DNA from 4 places in the Pantoea allii genome. Region 3 is predicted to be linked to each of the others. Evidence: predicted binding sites of a transcription regulator. Region 3 holds the regulator's gene; each other region holds the start of a gene.
The links. Region 3 encodes PurR, which represses purine synthesis genes. Its sites were predicted from a motif close to CANGCAAACGTTTGCNTG; they were not measured.
Positions count from the first base shown of each region.

Region 1: purL (phosphoribosylformylglycinamidine synthase) is a predicted target of PurR. The motif match lies at 1,712-1,729, and genes of this name have one in related genera.
Region 2: purH (bifunctional phosphoribosylaminoimidazolecarboxamide formyltransferase/IMP cyclohydrolase) is a predicted target of PurR. The motif match lies at 1,725-1,742, and genes of this name have one in related genera.
Region 4: QNH99_RS20265 (NCS2 family permease) is a predicted target of PurR. The motif match lies at 2,433-2,450, and genes of this name have one in related genera.

Region 1 covers NZ_CP125958.1:1,268,858-1,273,043, forward strand. Annotated here, with positions in the region: gene tadA (tRNA adenosine(34) deaminase TadA) at 1-95, shown strand, start outside; gene mltF (membrane-bound lytic murein transglycosylase MltF) at 92-1,549, opposite strand; gene purL (phosphoribosylformylglycinamidine synthase) at 1,817-4,186, shown strand, end outside.
Region 2 covers NZ_CP125958.1:4,393,191-4,397,376, forward strand. Annotated here, with positions in the region: rRNA gene QNH99_RS20560 (16S ribosomal RNA) at 1-1,257, opposite strand, end outside; gene purH (bifunctional phosphoribosylaminoimidazolecarboxamide formyltransferase/IMP cyclohydrolase) at 1,889-3,478, shown strand; gene purD (phosphoribosylamine--glycine ligase) at 3,495-4,186, shown strand, end outside.
Region 3 covers NZ_CP125958.1:2,655,889-2,660,074, reverse strand. Annotated here, with positions in the region: gene punC (purine nucleoside transporter PunC) at 1-375, opposite strand, end outside; gene punR (DNA-binding transcriptional activator PunR) at 482-1,387, shown strand; gene purR (HTH-type transcriptional repressor PurR) at 1,384-2,409, opposite strand; gene QNH99_RS12535 (YnhF family membrane protein) at 2,690-2,779, shown strand; gene QNH99_RS12530 (C40 family peptidase) at 2,829-3,650, opposite strand; gene QNH99_RS12525 (Grx4 family monothiol glutaredoxin) at 4,016-4,186, shown strand, end outside.
Region 4 covers NZ_CP125958.1:4,322,349-4,326,534, reverse strand. Annotated here, with positions in the region: gene QNH99_RS20285 (YjcB family protein) at 1-154, opposite strand, end outside; gene soxS (superoxide response transcriptional regulator SoxS) at 401-826, opposite strand; gene soxR (redox-sensitive transcriptional activator SoxR) at 991-1,476, shown strand; gene QNH99_RS20270 (glutathione S-transferase family protein) at 1,516-2,181, shown strand; gene QNH99_RS20265 (NCS2 family permease) at 2,541-3,890, shown strand; gene QNH99_RS20260 (Na+/H+ antiporter) at 4,035-4,186, shown strand, end outside.

The DNA of each region.
Region 1 (4,186 bases), 1.4 Mb from region 3:
TGCTGGAAGAGGCGTGCGCGGGGATGCTGAGCGATTTTTTCCGTATGCGCCGCCAGCAACAAAAAGCGCTGCGTCAGGCGCAGCGCGACAGTTAGTTCATTGCCACCTCGGGCGTGACGGCAGGATAACCTTTGCCCATCTCCGCTTCCAGAGCGGCCTGTTGGGCAAGGTGTTTTTCCTGCTCCTGCAAATAGCCCACCAGGCTAATCTCATACTTGCGAATATTCTCTACGTAGTTGTAGGCTTCCTGCCCGCGCGCATAGCCATAAGTGGTTTGCGTGTAGTAACGCTTTTGACTCAACATGGGTAAACGGAGTTTCACGTCAGCCCAGCTGTCCGGGTTACCGCCCTGTTTCGCGGTGAGCTTACGCACATCCAGCATATGGGCATAGCCCATGTTATACGCCGCCAGCGCAAACCAGATACGTTCATCTTCCGGAATGGTTTGTGGCACCTTTTCCATCATGTTTTGCAGATACTGGCTCCCGCCACGAATACTCTGCTCGGGATCGGTACGGTCACCCACTTCAACGCTGTCAGCGGTGTTACGCGTTAACATCATCATGCCGCGCACGCCGGTCGGCGAGGTTGCCTGCGGATTCCAGTGCGATTCCTGATAGGAAATGGCTGCCAGTAATCGCCAGTCGATATTATTGGCATACTTCTCGAACAGCGGCTTAATGTCAGGCAGGACGTTATCAATGGAACGCAGGAAGGTGCGCGTATCTACGTAGTCGAAGGTGCCGACGTGACCAAGGTATTTCTCCTCCAGTCGGGCCATCGCGCCTTCTTCTCCCATGCTGTTAAAGAAATCCAGCATCGCAGCATTCAGGCTGTCATCACTGTCATGGGGCAGGTACCACGTAACGGGTTCTTCATCCGTGACGTCGAAGGCAACGGCTAACTGAGGATGAATGCGCTGAAGCAGGGCAATCGTTACGGAATCGCCAATCGTGTAATCCAGCTTGCCTTCTGCCACGGCTTCCAGCAGGGCTTTTGGACTTTGATCGGTCGAAATGGCCCAGTCGAGATCGGGATACTGCTTTGTCCTGGCGCTCTTTAACGTCGACAGGTAGGCCGATCCTGAGGCAACCACCAGCCGTCCCTTCAGGTCACCCAGGTTTTTCGGCCGGGGTTTATCCACGCGATAAACCAGCTGCTGCGAAACGCTGTAGTAACCGGGGCCGGTTTGATAGCGATTCAGGCGCTCATCGTTGTAGATAAGGCCCGCCGCCAGCAAATCGGCTTTGCCATCGTCGAGCGCATCAAACAGGTCACTGAGGTTAGCGCGCACGGTTATGTCGAGCTTCACGCCCAAATAATCGGCAAAACGCTTCGCCAGCTCGTAGTCCATCCCGGCCGGTGCTTTGTTCACGGTGTAGTAAGTCAACGGCGAGTTTACGGTACTGACGCGCAGCACTCCCCGTGATTTAATCTGTGAGATCGTATCTTGTCCACCACCGTACCAGGGGATGGACGGCCACAGTGCCAAAGCCAGCAGCACGGTGAGAAGACCGATAACCAGATAATTAAATTTTAGGCGTTTCAAATAGTTATCTCTCGATGGCTCCAAGGCCTCTGTCTTTTAAGGCAGTATTGATCTTGTTTTAACTCCCAGAGCGAGGGGCATTTTGCGCAACAAACTCAGGTAGAGCAACTTATAAAGCAAGTTTTGCGCAAATTTCAGGCAAATCTTGTTGGCCATAAATTTTGCGCAAACGGTTTCGTCGCGGAGTGGGTTTCTCTATAATACGCCCCGTTTTCCCCTGTTGCGCCCAATGAAGCGTCGCCCGGCGCTTCGAAGACGAGAGATCTTATGATGGAAATTCTGCGTGGTTCGCCCGCCCTGTCGGCATTTCGTGTAAACAAACTGCTGACCCGCTTTCAGGACGCTCATCTGCCGGTGAGTGATATTTACGCTGAGTACGTCCATTTTGCCGATGTCAGCGCGCCGCTGAGCGAGGATGAAACGTCCCGTCTGCAGCGCCTGCTCAAGTACGGCCCTTCTCTCGCTGAACATGCGCCACAAGGGCGTTTACTGCTGGTGACGCCGCGTCCTGGCACCATTTCACCGTGGTCATCGAAAGCCACTGACATTGCCCACAACTGCGATCTTTCGCAGGTGCGTCGTCTGGAACGCGGCATGGCCTTTTATGTCCAGGCGCCTGAACTGACGGAAACCCAGTGGCAGGCGCTGGCGGCGCTCCTTCATGACCGCATGATGGAAACGGTGTACAGCGATTTCAATCAGGCCGAGCAGCTGTTTGCTCACCATGAACCTCAGCCGGTCAAAAGCGTCGATGTGCTCGGTGAAGGCCGTCAGGCGCTGGTTGAAGCCAATATGACGCTGGGACTGGCGCTGGCAGAAGACGAAATTGATTATCTGCTGGCTGCCTTTACCGCACTGGGGCGCAATCCAAACGACATTGAGCTTTATATGTTTGCCCAGGCGAACTCTGAGCATTGTCGTCACAAGATTTTTAACGCTGACTGGATTATCGACGGCGAAAAACAGCCTAAATCGCTGTTTAAAATGATTAAAAACACCTTCGAGCAAACACCGGATTATGTTCTGTCAGCCTACAAAGATAACGCTGCGGTCATGGAAGGCTCTGAGGTGGGACGCTTCTTCGCGGATGCTGAGAAAGGCGAATACGCCTATCACCAGGAAGCGGCGCACATTCTGATGAAGGTTGAAACCCACAACCATCCCACCGCGATTTCCCCCTGGCCTGGCGCGGCAACCGGCTCCGGCGGTGAGATTCGTGATGAGGGCGCAACCGGACGAGGCGCAAAGCCGAAGGCTGGCCTGGTCGGTTTCTCGGTATCGAATCTGCGTATTCCCGGCTTTGAACAGCCATGGGAAGAGGATTTTGGCAAGCCTGCGCGCATCGTCAGCGCGCTGGATATCATGACCGAAGGCCCACTGGGCGGCGCGGCGTTTAACAACGAATTTGGTCGTCCAGCCTTAAACGGCTACTTCCGTACCTACGAAGAGCAGGTTAACAGCCACAACGGCACTGAACTGCGTGGCTACCACAAACCCATTATGCTGGCTGGCGGTATCGGAAATATCCGTGCCGATCACGTGCAGAAGGGTGAAATCACCGTGGGTGCCAAACTGATCGTGCTGGGTGGGCCGGCGATGAATATCGGCCTGGGTGGCGGTGCTGCATCATCAATGGCGTCGGGTCAGTCCGATGCCGATCTCGATTTTGCGTCAGTGCAGCGTGACAATCCAGAAATGGAGCGCCGTTGCCAGGAAGTCATTGACCGCTGTTGGCAGTTGGGCGATGACAACCCCATTCTGTTTATCCACGATGTGGGCGCAGGCGGATTGTCCAACGCGATGCCGGAACTGGTCAGCGATGGTGGTCGCGGTGGCCGCTTTAACCTGCGCGATATCCTCAGTGACGAACCGGGAATGAGCCCGCTTGAAGTCTGGTGTAATGAATCACAAGAGCGTTATGTGATGGCCGTCGCCCCAGAGAAGCTGGCCGAGTTTGCTGCTATTTGTCAGCGTGAGCGTGCGCCTTATGCGGTTATTGGTGAAGCCACCGAGGAGCTGCATCTGACGCTGGAAGACAGCCACTTCTCTAACAGCCCGATTGATATGCCGCTGGATGTGTTGTTGGGGAAAACCCCGAAAATGACCCGCGATGTGGTGAAACAGCAGGCTCAGGGGCACCCACTCCAGCGCGACGGCATCACGCTGACGGATGCGGTGAACCGTGTGCTGCACTTGCCGACCGTGGCGGAAAAAACCTTCCTGATCACCATAGGCGACCGCAGCGTAACCGGCATGGTGGCGCGCGATCAGATGGTCGGCCCCTGGCAGATCCCGGTCGCCAACTGTGCCGTAACAACGGCCAGCCTCGACAGCTACCATGGTGAGGCCTTCGCGCTGGGCGAGCGCGCCCCTGTGGCGCTACTCGACTTTGCCGCCTCCGCCCGTCTGGCCGTCGGTGAAGCACTGACTAACCTTGCGGCCACGCCGGTCGGTTCTTTGAAGCGCGTGAAACTTTCGGCTAACTGGATGTCGGCAGCAGGCCATCCGGGTGAAGACGCTGGCCTGTATGACGCTGTAAAAGCCGTCGGTGAAGAGCTGTGCCCGGCACTTGGCATCACCATTCCGGTGGGTAAAGACTCCATGTCGATGAAAACCCGCTGGCAGGAAGGCACCGAA
Region 2 (4,186 bases), 1.7 Mb from region 3:
GCTTCTCTTTGTATGCGCCATTGTAGCACGTGTGTAGCCCTACTCGTAAGGGCCATGATGACTTGACGTCATCCCCACCTTCCTCCGGTTTATCACCGGCAGTCTCCTTTGAGTTCCCGACCGAATCGCTGGCAACAAAGGATAAGGGTTGCGCTCGTTGCGGGACTTAACCCAACATTTCACAACACGAGCTGACGACAGCCATGCAGCACCTGTCTCACGGTTCCCGAAGGCACTAAGGCATCTCTGCCGAATTCCGTGGATGTCAAGAGTAGGTAAGGTTCTTCGCGTTGCATCGAATTAAACCACATGCTCCACCGCTTGTGCGGGCCCCCGTCAATTCATTTGAGTTTTAACCTTGCGGCCGTACTCCCCAGGCGGTCGACTTAACGCGTTAGCTCCGGAAGCCACTCCTCAAGGGAACAACCTCCAAGTCGACATCGTTTACGGCGTGGACTACCAGGGTATCTAATCCTGTTTGCTCCCCACGCTTTCGCACCTGAGCGTCAGTCTTCGTCCAGGGGGCCGCCTTCGCCACCGGTATTCCTCCAGATCTCTACGCATTTCACCGCTACACCTGGAATTCTACCCCCCTCTACGAGACTCAAGCCTGCCAGTTTCAAATGCAGTTCCCAGGTTAAGCCCGGGGATTTCACATCTGACTTAACAGACCGCCTGCGTGCGCTTTACGCCCAGTAATTCCGATTAACGCTTGCACCCTCCGTATTACCGCGGCTGCTGGCACGGAGTTAGCCGGTGCTTCTTCTGCGGGTAACGTCAATCACTGCGGTTATTAACCACAATGCCTTCCTCCCCGCTGAAAGTACTTTACAACCCGAAGGCCTTCTTCATACACGCGGCATGGCTGCATCAGGCTTGCGCCCATTGTGCAATATTCCCCACTGCTGCCTCCCGTAGGAGTCTGGACCGTGTCTCAGTTCCAGTGTGGCTGGTCATCCTCTCAGACCAGCTAGGGATCGTCGCCTAGGTGGGCCGTTACCCCGCCTACTAGCTAATCCCATCTGGGTTCATCCGATAGTGAGAGGCCCGAAGGTCCCCCTCTTTGGTCTTGCGACGTTATGCGGTATTAGCCACCGTTTCCAGTGGTTATCCCCCTCTATCGGGCAGATCCCCAGACATTACTCACCCGTCCGCCACTCGTCACCCGAGAGCAAGCTCTCTGTGCTACCGTCCGACTTGCATGTGTTAGGCCTGCCGCCAGCGTTCAATCTGAGCCATGATCAAACTCTTCAATTTAAGTTTGATTTGCTGAAACCAGTTCAGCGGTGCTCATCTGTAAAACGTCATAATGAATTTCATTATGTGTTCACTCGTGAGACTTGATATTTTTTGCGTCCGGAGACGCTGATATCAATCCTGCGAGTGCCCACACAGATTGTCTGATAAATTGTTAAAGAGCAGTGCGAACAGCGGGTTAACCGTCTGTCGCGAGGTGGCGTATATTACGCTTTCCTCCTTCAGAGTCAACTTCTTTTTCAGAAGTTTTTCTCCGGCGGCTCAGTTTCCTGAACCTCTCAACACCGCATTCCGTAAGCCGTTGTGCCGTGTCGATGGAGGCGCATTATAGGGAGTTCTCTCAGGCTGACAAGGGCTAAATTCAATAAAAATGACCGTTCGCTGCATTCCACAGCAAAGCCCCACTTTATACGCAGTTACACACAAAGTTATCCACATTCCTGGAAGCGTTAAATTTAGACGAGCATCACGCAAACGTTTTCGCTACAATGCCCCGCAACGCAATGGATGCCCCTTTTCGGGGCGTTACCTGAAGTTTTTACGCTTTTGCTTCTCTATATAGAGAAGTGAGCACGCAAGCTTGATGTAACGCTCTTATTTACGCGAATCAAAGCCAAGGGATAAAACCACCATGCCACAACCTCGTCCTTTACGCCGCGCCCTGCTCAGTGTTTCTGATAAAGCCGGCATCCTCGAATTTGCTCAGGCACTCTCCCAGCGCGGTGTTGAGCTGCTCTCCACAGGTGGTACCGCTCGCCTGCTGGCAGAGGCGGGACTGCCCGTCACCGAAGTGTCTGACTACACCGGTTTCCCGGAAATGATGGATGGACGCGTTAAAACACTGCACCCAAAAGTACACGGCGGTATTTTAGGACGTCGTGGGCAAGATGATGCCGTAATGGCGCAGCACGCTATCAGCCCTATCGATATGGTGGTCGTAAACCTTTATCCCTTTGCCCAAACCGTCGCAAAGCCGGATTGTTCACTGGAAGACGCTGTCGAAAATATTGATATTGGCGGCCCAACGATGGTGCGTTCGGCAGCCAAAAACCACAAAGACGTAGCGATTGTGGTTAAGAGCAGCGACTACCAGGCCATTATCGCCGAGCTGGACGCCAACCAGAACTCGCTCACGCTCGAAACCCGTTTCGATCTGGCGATTAAAGCTTTTGAACATACCGCCGCGTACGACAGCATGATCGCCAACTATTTTGGCAGCCTGGTCCCGGCTTATCATGGCGAAACCAGCCAACCTGCAGGCCGCTTCCCGCGGACTCTCAATCTTAACTTCATTAAAAAGCAGGATATGCGCTATGGAGAGAACAGCCATCAGGACGCGGCCTTCTATATAGAAGAAGATGTGCAGGAAGCATCAGTCGCTACCGCCAGGCAGGTGCAGGGCAAAGCGCTGTCTTATAACAACATCGCGGATACCGATGCCGCGCTTGAGTGCGTGAAAGAGTTTGTTGAGCCCGCCTGCGTTATTGTCAAACATGCTAACCCTTGTGGTGTCGCTGTGGGCGAGTCCATTCTGGCGGCTTACGAGCGCGCTTATCAGACTGACCCCACTTCTGCCTTCGGCGGCATTATTGCCTTTAACCGCGAGCTGGATGAGGCTACCGCAAAGGCCATCATCAGTCGGCAGTTTGTTGAAGTCATCATCGCCCCTGCGGCAACGGAAGCTGCGCTGAAAATTACGGCGGCTAAACAGAACGTCCGCGTTCTGGTATGCGGTAAATGGCAAGGTCGGGTCGCCGCCCTTGATTTCAAACGTGTGAACGGAGGTTTGCTGGTTCAGGATCGCGATCTCGGTATGGTCGATGCCAGCCAGCTACGCGTGGTAAGTCAGCGCCAGCCTTCAGAGCAGGAGTTGCGTGACGCGCTGTTCTGCTGGAAAGTAGCCAAATTCGTTAAGTCTAACGCGATTGTCTATGCACGAGACAACATGACCATCGGCATTGGTGCCGGACAGATGAGCCGCGTCTACTCAGCCAAAATTGCAGGCATTAAAGCCGGTGATGAAGGTCTGGAAGTGAAAGGGTCCGCGATGGCTTCCGATGCTTTCTTCCCGTTCCGCGACGGCATTGATGCCGCTGCTGCCGTGGGCGTCAGCTGTGTGATTCAGCCGGGCGGTTCTATTCGCGACGATGAAGTCATTGCAGCAGCCGATGAGCATGGCATTGCCATGATCTTTACCGATATGCGTCACTTCCGCCATTAATTCTGTGGAGCGTTTTATGAAAATTTTAATCATTGGTAACGGCGGACGTGAACACGCACTGGCCTGGAAGGCTGCACAGTCGCCGCTGGCGGAAACCGTTTTTGTTGCACCGGGCAATGCAGGCACCGCACTGGAACCCGCGTTGCAGAACGTCGACATTGCACCAACCGATATTCCTGCCTTACTGGCCTTCGCCCAGCGTGAACAGATCGATCTCACCATCGTTGGCCCTGAAGCGCCGCTGGTGTCAGGTGTCGTTGATGCGTTCCGTGCGGTGGGCTTAAAAATCTTTGGCCCGACCCGGGCCGCCGCGCAACTGGAAGGATCTAAAGCCTTTACCAAGGACTTCCTGGCACGTCATAACATCCCGAGTGCGGAGTACCAGAATTTTACAGAGGTCGCCCCTGCGCTGGCTTATCTTCGTGAAAAGGGCGCGCCGATTGTCATCAAAGCCGACGGACTGGCAGCCGGTAAAGGTGTCATTGTGGCAATGACGCTGCAGGAAGCAGAAGACGCCGTGCACGATATGCTGGCAGGCAATGCGTTTGGTGACGCGGGACACCGTATTGTTATTGAAGAGTTCCTGGACGGCGAAGAAGCCAGCTTTATTGTGATGGTTGATGGCGAGAACGTGTTGCCGATGGCCACCAGCCAGGATCATAAACGTGTGGGTGACGGCGATACCGGACCGAACACCGGGGGAATGGG
Region 3 (4,186 bases):
CGGAGGATAGCGATCGACCACCAGTGCCTGCCAACTGACGGCGGCCGCGCAGACGCCGATGGCCTGGATAAAGCGCAGCACCAGCATCAGCACCACATCCTCCACCCACAGCATCCCTGCGCAACCCAGGGCAAACAAGCTCAGACCGGCAAGCAATACCGGCTTACGCCCAATACGGTCAGACAGCGGGCCCCATACCAGTTGACCGCAGGCAAAACCCGCCAGAAACAGGCTCATGCTGGCGCTGATCATACCCGCTGAGGTGTTGAAACTTTGCTGCATAGCCCCGAAGGCAGGCAGATACATGTCGGTCGCCAGAAAGCCCAGCATACTGAGCACGGCAAGATAGGGAATGAATCCTTTTGAAGCTGACATCTGATTCTCTTTTTTGCAGGATAAACGCGGGGAGTGTAAAAGCTGTACTTCATGCTGTGAAACGGTAAAATTTGCCTGTTGCTGTTAAAAAATTTGAAGGCAGAATATGTGGTCTGAATATGCGCTTGAAGTGGTCGATGCTGTCGCGCGCGGTGGCAGTTTCAGTGCCGCCGCACAGGAGTTGCACCGTGTGCCTTCTGCTATCAGCTATACCGTCCGTCAGCTTGAAACCTGGCTGGCCGTGCCGCTGTTTGAACGTCAGCACCGTGAGGTGGTTTTAACCCCTGCGGGAGAACATTTTGTGCGCGAAGGGCGCAGCGTCATCAAAAAAATGGATGCCACCCGGCGACAGTGTCAGCAGTTAGCCAATGGCTGGCGTGGTCAGATAGGCATAGCCGTGGACTGTATTGTCAAACCGCAGCGGACCCGGCAATTTGTCAGGGATTTCTATCGCCACTTTCCCGATATGGAGCTGCACATCAGTTATGAAGTGTTTAACGGTGTCTGGGATGCGTTGGCAGACGGACGGGTTGATGTGGCGATAGGGGCAACGCAGGCTATTCCGGTGGGCGGTCGGTTTGCGTTTCGCGATATGGGCACCCTGAACTGGCGCTGTATTGTCGCGCGACAGCATCCGTTAACCCAGGTGAGCAGACTGGATGATGATGCGTTGCGCAACTGGCCGTCGCTGGTGCTGGAAGACACCTCGCGTGCTTTACCGCGCCGCATGACCTGGGCGCTGGATAATCAACGTCGGCTGGTGGTGCCTGAATGGCAGACCGGGCTGGACTGCGTCCGTGCCGGACTCTGCGTGGCGATGGTGCCCGGGCATTTAGCCCGTCCGCTGCTGGATAGCGGCGAGGTGAGCGAACTTGCCTTGCCTCAGGCTTTTCCTGAAAGCCCTTGCTGCGTCAGCTGGGCGGAAGATCGCGCATCACCGGCATTGGGCTGGCTTCTCAATTACCTGGGTGATGCGCAAACGCTAAATCAGGAGTGGTTAAGCGAGGATTAACGACGGTAATCGCGGTAAGGGCCATAGCCCACAGAGCGTCGCTCAATCAGCGTCGGGTGGACTTCGATAGTTTGTGACTCTTCGCGCTTGCTGGTGATGCGGTCCAGCAGCATCTCCAGCGCTTTCTCGCCTAACTGCGCTTTGGGCTGATGTACGGTTGTCAGTGCGGGCGTGAAGTAGCGCGCATTGCGCACGTTGTCGTAACCAATCACCGAAATATCCTGGGGAACGCGCAGGCCCATTTCATCTGCCGCACAGATAGCGCCCATGGCCATAATATCGCCTCCGCAGAAGACGGCACTGGGCCGTTGTTTTTGCGACAGGATTTGCTGCATAGCCTGATAACCGGATTCTGGTTCAAAGTCACCCTGCACAATCCATTCTGAGCGGGGCTGAATACCAGCTTCTTCCAGCGCCTTAAGGAAACCCGCATGACGACCGCCGCCGGTATTACGCTCCATCTGCCCCGGAATCGCGCCAATGTCACGATGCCCGCGCTCAATCAAATAGCGACCGGCCAGGTAGCCGCCCTGAAAAGCGTTATCCAGTACGGTATCGGTAAAGTCGGCACGTGATTCGCCCCAGTCCATGACCACCATAGGAATATTGCGGTTGGCTTCCAGCATTTGCAGCAAATCATCCGGATACTCCGAACACATCACCAGCAGCCCATCAACGCGTTTTTGCGCCATCATCGACAGATAGGCGCGCTGTTTTTGCAGGTCGTTATGCGCGTTACCCAGAATCAGGGTATAGCCTTTTTCAAAGCAGTGATTCTCAACGGCTTCGATAATTTCGGCGAAGTAGGGCGCTTCGCTGGACGTCGCTAACAAGCCCAGCGTTTTGGTGTGATTCACCTTCAGGCTGCGTGCCACGGCGCTTGGCGAATAATGTAATTCCCGAATCGCTTCCCATACTGCTTCGCGAGTATTTTCCGCAACAAAGCGGGTTTTATTAATCACGTGAGAAACGGTTGTGGTGGATACACCTGCGCGTTTCGCCACATCTTTAATTGTTGCCATGAAAATCAAACTCCCGGGCTTACCTAACATGTTGATAAGCATGTTGTTAAACGTTTGCGTCAGCGGACGGTTATTTCTGCAAAAAAAGCGTTTTTCTGGCCGGTAATGGGATATCGGGGCAGGAAATAACGTCTGAAAAAAGTGCTGGTGCAACCGATGTTGCGCGCTGTTGCGCAACAAAGGGGGGATTCTAACAAGGCTGCACGGATAAAACGAGATTTTTACCCGCGCGTATGGGAAAATCCCTTAACCCTACAAAAAGCATGGCTAAGGAGTTGTGATGAGTACCGATTTGAAACTGTCATTAATGACAACGGCAGCAGCACTGTTGATGATTATCGCGTTTAGCTTTACCGCTATTCTGAACTAATAAAAAAGCCGGGAAGGTTTCCCTTTCCCGGCTTTTTAAATAATGACGTTTAGCGAACGGTTTTTGGCGTCATAACCCGACGCGCACCAATGTAGTGGCGCTGCCAATAATCTTCGCTTAACGCACTGATTTGAATATCTTTACCGGTACGCGGTGACTGAATAAATTTACCGTTGCCCAGGTAAACCCCAACGTGATCGGCGGTGCCTCGTCCATTAATGCGGAAGAACACCAGATCGCCTTTCTCCAGCGCTTCACGATTCACCGGCGCAGCATCACGCAGATGGTACATTTCGTTAGCGGTACGTGGGATTTTAAACTTCACGACATCTTTGTACGCGTACCAGACCAGGCCGCTGCAATCAAAACCGGTATGGGGTGATTTACCGCCCCACTGATAGCGCTTACCCAGTTGGCCCATCAGCTTCGCCATCGCGGTTTCACGCGCTTTTTGATAACGCTGGCGGTGTGCACTGCTCATTTTGATGGTGCCGGTTTCTTTGCTGTCGGCACTGGCCACTTTCACCGCACGTTGATGACCGTAACGTTTTTTACTGGTGGCGTTGGCCGCGACTTTCTTCGTTAGCGCCTTACGTGAACTCGCTGTTTTGGTGAGGGTTTTATGAGAGTGAACCGTGTGAGTGGCATTTTTACTGGTTTTAAGTGTTTTACTGGCTTTTTGCACTGTAGAGGGACGGCTCTTTTTCGCCGAGGCTTTAACCGTGCGTCGTTTGCGCCGCTCATCTTCGCGCGCACTTTTTTTCTCTACCTTATGCAAGCTGGCCTTAACCGGCGCCTGCGGTGATGCCGCGGCGACATTAAAGAACAGTTGCGCAAAAGCCAGAATAAGAAGCGTAATAATTGAACGCATAGTCCGTTTACTGGTTAAGCTGTCAGATCCAACAGGTGTCTGACAAGGGTAAGAAAAATCTGATCAAGGATCAGTGCCGAAGACATTCTAGTCCAGTTTTTTTTAAAACAGTAAGTCCTTTTTTTATTAATTAATGACTTGGGTAAAAATCAGGCATAAATAAGCAATTTCAGTAGCTTAAGTCAGCAAAATTATTGCAAATTATTAATGAGTTCATTCCGGCTATCATTCTTGTCCCGGGAGTAAACCCCCAGCAGACTTAACAAACATGGCGATTTACCCCTGGCCGGCACAAAATCTCGTTTTCAGTCCTGGAGGGAAGTCGCTACAATAAAGAAACACGAAGTGACGAATTAAGGAAGGCAATAATGAGTACTGTAGAAAAAATTCAGCGCCAGATCGCAGAAAACCCGATCCTGCTGTACATGAAAGGTTCGCCGAAACTGCCAAGCTGCGGTTTCTCTGCTCAGGCGGTTCAGGCGCTGTCTGCCTGTGGTGAGCGCTTCGCTTACGTGGATATTCTGCAGAACCCGGAT
Region 4 (4,186 bases), 1.7 Mb from region 3:
ACGACATTCCCACGCCAACGCTGCCACAGATAAATGCCATCACGTGATGGCTATCCTGGCGAAGTCGGGTTTTTAACGTGCTGGCAAAGAACATCATTACAGCGCTCAACAATTCCCAGCGCATAACAAGAAAACTGGTGGTTAAGGTAGCCATCAATTTTGACCTCAAAATCGGAGTTTACGCCTGACTGTCTGCGAGCATCACGTCGGCGGAAAAGTCTGTCAGGTCGGGCTCTTTCGTCGGCAACAAATGTCATAATGTGATGTGGATCACACTATAGCATTCGATTTTCCAATTTTGTACAAAATTTGTCTGGTTTTTCAGCAGAAGTGGGTGGCGGGTGCAGGGGAAGGAAACCTGAGAAAAGCGGTGTGCGCCCAGCCAGGCGCACGGTGATATTCAGCTAACCGGACAGCACTCGCCCATGGTGCGCTGGGTAAAGCTGGTCATATTGTCGCTGCAGTCAAAACTCATCAGGCGCGGACGCTGAATCGTCTGGCGGCGCATAGCATGGCGATAAGCCGTGGGCGTTTGGGAAAACTGGCGGCGAAACACCCTGGAGAAGGTCTGCTGCGAGTCATAACCATATTGCATCGCAATATCGAATACCGGGCGCTGAGTTTGCCGCAGCGCTTCTGCGGCCAGAGTCAGACGGCGTTCACGAATATAACCACCCAACGTTTGTTTCGTCACGCTACGGAACATACGTTGCAGATGCCATTTCGAATAGCCTGATTTCGCGGCCACTTCATCAATTGACAGGCTCTTATCCAGGTTTTGGTCAATCCAGTGTGTCAGTGAATGAATGATCTCTTCTTGTATCATGGCCTCATCCTTCTGGTGAATTTCCCCGTGCGTTCATGCTGCCTTTGCGCGCGAGTCGCGATGAAAATCGCGCCCGTTTGCTGGCGAATGACGTCGTGAGGGAGCGTGTCGTTCTGATGGGAAAAGAGTATAATTCCTCAAGTTAACTTGAGGTAAAGTGCCAAATGAAAAAAGATCGCAATTACCCAAAACCGGTGCTGACACCGGGTGAAGTGGCGCGCCGCAGCGGCGTGGCCGTCTCTGCGCTGCATTTTTATGAAAGCAAAGGGCTCATCTTTAGCACCCGCAATAACGGAAATCAGCGACGCTACAGCCGTGATGTTCTGCGACGGGTCGCCATTATTAAAATTGCACAGCGCATTGGGATTCCGCTTGCCAGCGTCAGCGACAGCCTTGAAAACATGCCGGCGGATAAACGTATGTCGGCTCAGGACTGGGGCAATCTGACCCAGCACTGGCGCGACGAACTGGATAAGCGCATCGAAACGCTAACGCGCCTGCGTAACGATTTGGATGGTTGCATTGGCTGTGGATGTTTATCGATGCGTGACTGTCCGCTGCGCAATCCCGGCGATCGGCTGGGGCAGCAGGGTTCGGGCGCGGTACTGCTTGATCCTGAACAGGATGGTGCACTGCATAAGACAAGGTGACGTCTATACTTGCTGCATATTCACTGACAGGGAATCATGATGATCACCGTTCACCATCTTGAACAATCGCGCTCTCACCGGGTGCTGTGGATGCTGGAAGAGCTGGAAGTGCCTTACCAGGTCAAACGCTATCAGCGTGAACCCACGATGCTGGCGCCGGACGCGTTAAAAAAAGTGCATCCGTTAGGAAAGTCGCCGGTTATCACCGATGACAATCGCGTGGTGGCCGAGTCCGGGGCGATCCTTGAGTATCTGGAAGAGAAGTACGACAGCGAAAGGCGGCTGCAGATCACCGACGAAGAGGCACGGCTGCAGGCGCGTTACTGGCTACATTACGCCGAAGGTTCACTGATGCCGCTGCTGGTCATGAAGTTGGTTTTTGGCCGCCTTGGCAGCGCGCCTGTGCCGTGGTTGCTGCGTCCCATCGGTGCGGCGCTCGGCAAAGGCGTTCAGAAAGCCTGGCTGGATAAACAACTTACCTTGCATAAGCAGGTGATTGAAGATCACCTCTCGGTGCATCCGTGGTTTGCCGGTCAGCGTTTCAGCATTGCTGATGTGCAGATGAGCTTTCCGATTCTGGCGCTGAGCCAGCGCGCCGGACTGAAGGATGCCCCCGCCACACAAAAATGGTTAACGACCGTGCAACAGCGTGCGGCCTGGCAACGGGCCATTCAGCAAGGCGGTGAAATTCATCTTTCGGGCTGATCGCGCATTATCCTGTCCTATCGGATGACGCCGCCCGGCGTCATCTTCGTCTGCTTTCTCGATAATGCGGCGTAATCATCACCGCATCCTGACGCACTGAATGTTACACGATAGTATCAAGAGCATCCCCGATGTTATCGACCTGATCTTTATAGCCAGGAATCCTCACAGAGCGGTTGAAAAGCGGCGGGAAAACGCCGGATAATCGGCCCCCTTTAAACGGGGACGTACGACGCCCCGTTCTGTGCGGCTAAGTAAACGTTTGCCTTTTTGTCGGCAGCCTGTTGGCGATGACAGCTTTCAGGGAAGTCAGGGCGGTTACCGCGCGATCCAACAACAAAAATTTTTGAGGCTCAACTATGTCAATTGAATCACGCCCCGCCAGTGGAAAACTGGATGCCTGGTTCGCCATTTCGGCCCGAGGCAGTAGCGTGCGGCAGGAAATTGTCGCCGGGCTGACCACCTTTCTCGCCATGGTTTATTCGGTGATCGTGGTGCCTGGCATGCTCGGTAAAGCGGGGTTTTCACCTTCGGCGGTGTTTGTGGCTACCTGCCTGGTGGCGAGCGTTGGATCGATCATCATGGGGCTGTGGGCCAATTTACCCCTGGCCATTGGCTGTGCCATTTCACTGACGGCTTTTACGGCCTTTAGCCTCGTCCTGGGTCAACACATTAGCGTTCCGGTCGCGCTGGGGGCCGTGTTCCTGATGGGCCTGCTTTTTACCCTGATCTCCACCACCGGGATTCGCGCCTGGATCTTACGTAATCTGCCGATGGGCGTCGCCCACGGCACCGGCATTGGGATTGGCCTGTTTCTGCTGCTGATTGCGGCAGACAACGTTGGGCTGGTCGTCAGAAACCCGGCCTCAGGTTTACCCGTTGCGCTGGGCCATTTTACGTCGTTCCCCGTCATGATGTCTTTGCTGGGGCTGGCTGCGATTTTCGGCCTGGAAAAACGCCGTGTCCCGGGCGGCATTTTACTCACCGTTATTGCGATTTCTGCGCTGGGGCTGGCGTTCGATCCGTCCGTGCGCTGGCTGGGACTGTTTGCCTTGCCCAGCCTGCGTGATGCGCAGGGCGAGTCACTGTTATTCAGTCTCGACATCATGGGCGCTTTGCAGCCTGCGGTCTTGCCCAGCGTGCTGGCGTTAGTGATGACGGCGGTCTTTGATGCCACCGGTACGATCCGCGCGGTGGCGGGCCAGGCTAACCTGCTGGATAAAGACGGGCAAATCATTAACGGCGGCCGGGCGCTGACCACGGATTCCGTCAGTAGCCTGTTTGCCGGCCTTGTGGGTGCCTCACCGGCGGCCGTGTACATCGAGTCTGCCGCCGGGACGGCGGCAGGGGGCAAAACCGGCCTGACGGCCATTGTTGTTGGCCTCCTGTTTTTACTCATTCTGTTTATGTCTCCGCTGGCTTATCTGGTGCCGGCGTACGCTACCGCGCCTGCGTTGATGTACGTTGGCCTGCTGATGCTGAGTAACGTGGCAAAGATCGACTTCGGTGACTTCGTTGATGCCATGTCCGGTCTGCTCACGGCGGTGATCATCGTGCTGACCTGTAACATCGTTACCGGCATCATGATCGGTTTCGCGACCCTGGTGGTGGGCCGTCTGTTTGCGGGTGAGTGGCGCAGGCTAAACGTGGGCACGGTGGTGATCGCCGTCGCGTTAGTCGCTTTTTATGCCGGAGGCTGGGCGATCTGACTGTTCAACCGGACGTGCCGCGGCATGTCCGGAATTATCCGCTTTTTGCTCGTTGAAGCACGCGTAGCTTTTCCCGCCCTCGCCAGTTTGTTTTACACTTTTAACCTAATGTTGATTCGAAGATAACTACCGCCTAAGGAAAGCATGGAAATCTTTTTTACTATTTTGATTATGACGCTGGTGGTCTCGCTCTCCGGGGTGGCTGCCCGTATTCTGCCTTTTCAGATTCCCCTTCCTCTGGTGCAGATCGCCGTCGGTGCGCTGCTGGCCTGGCCGACCTTCGGGCTGCACGTGGA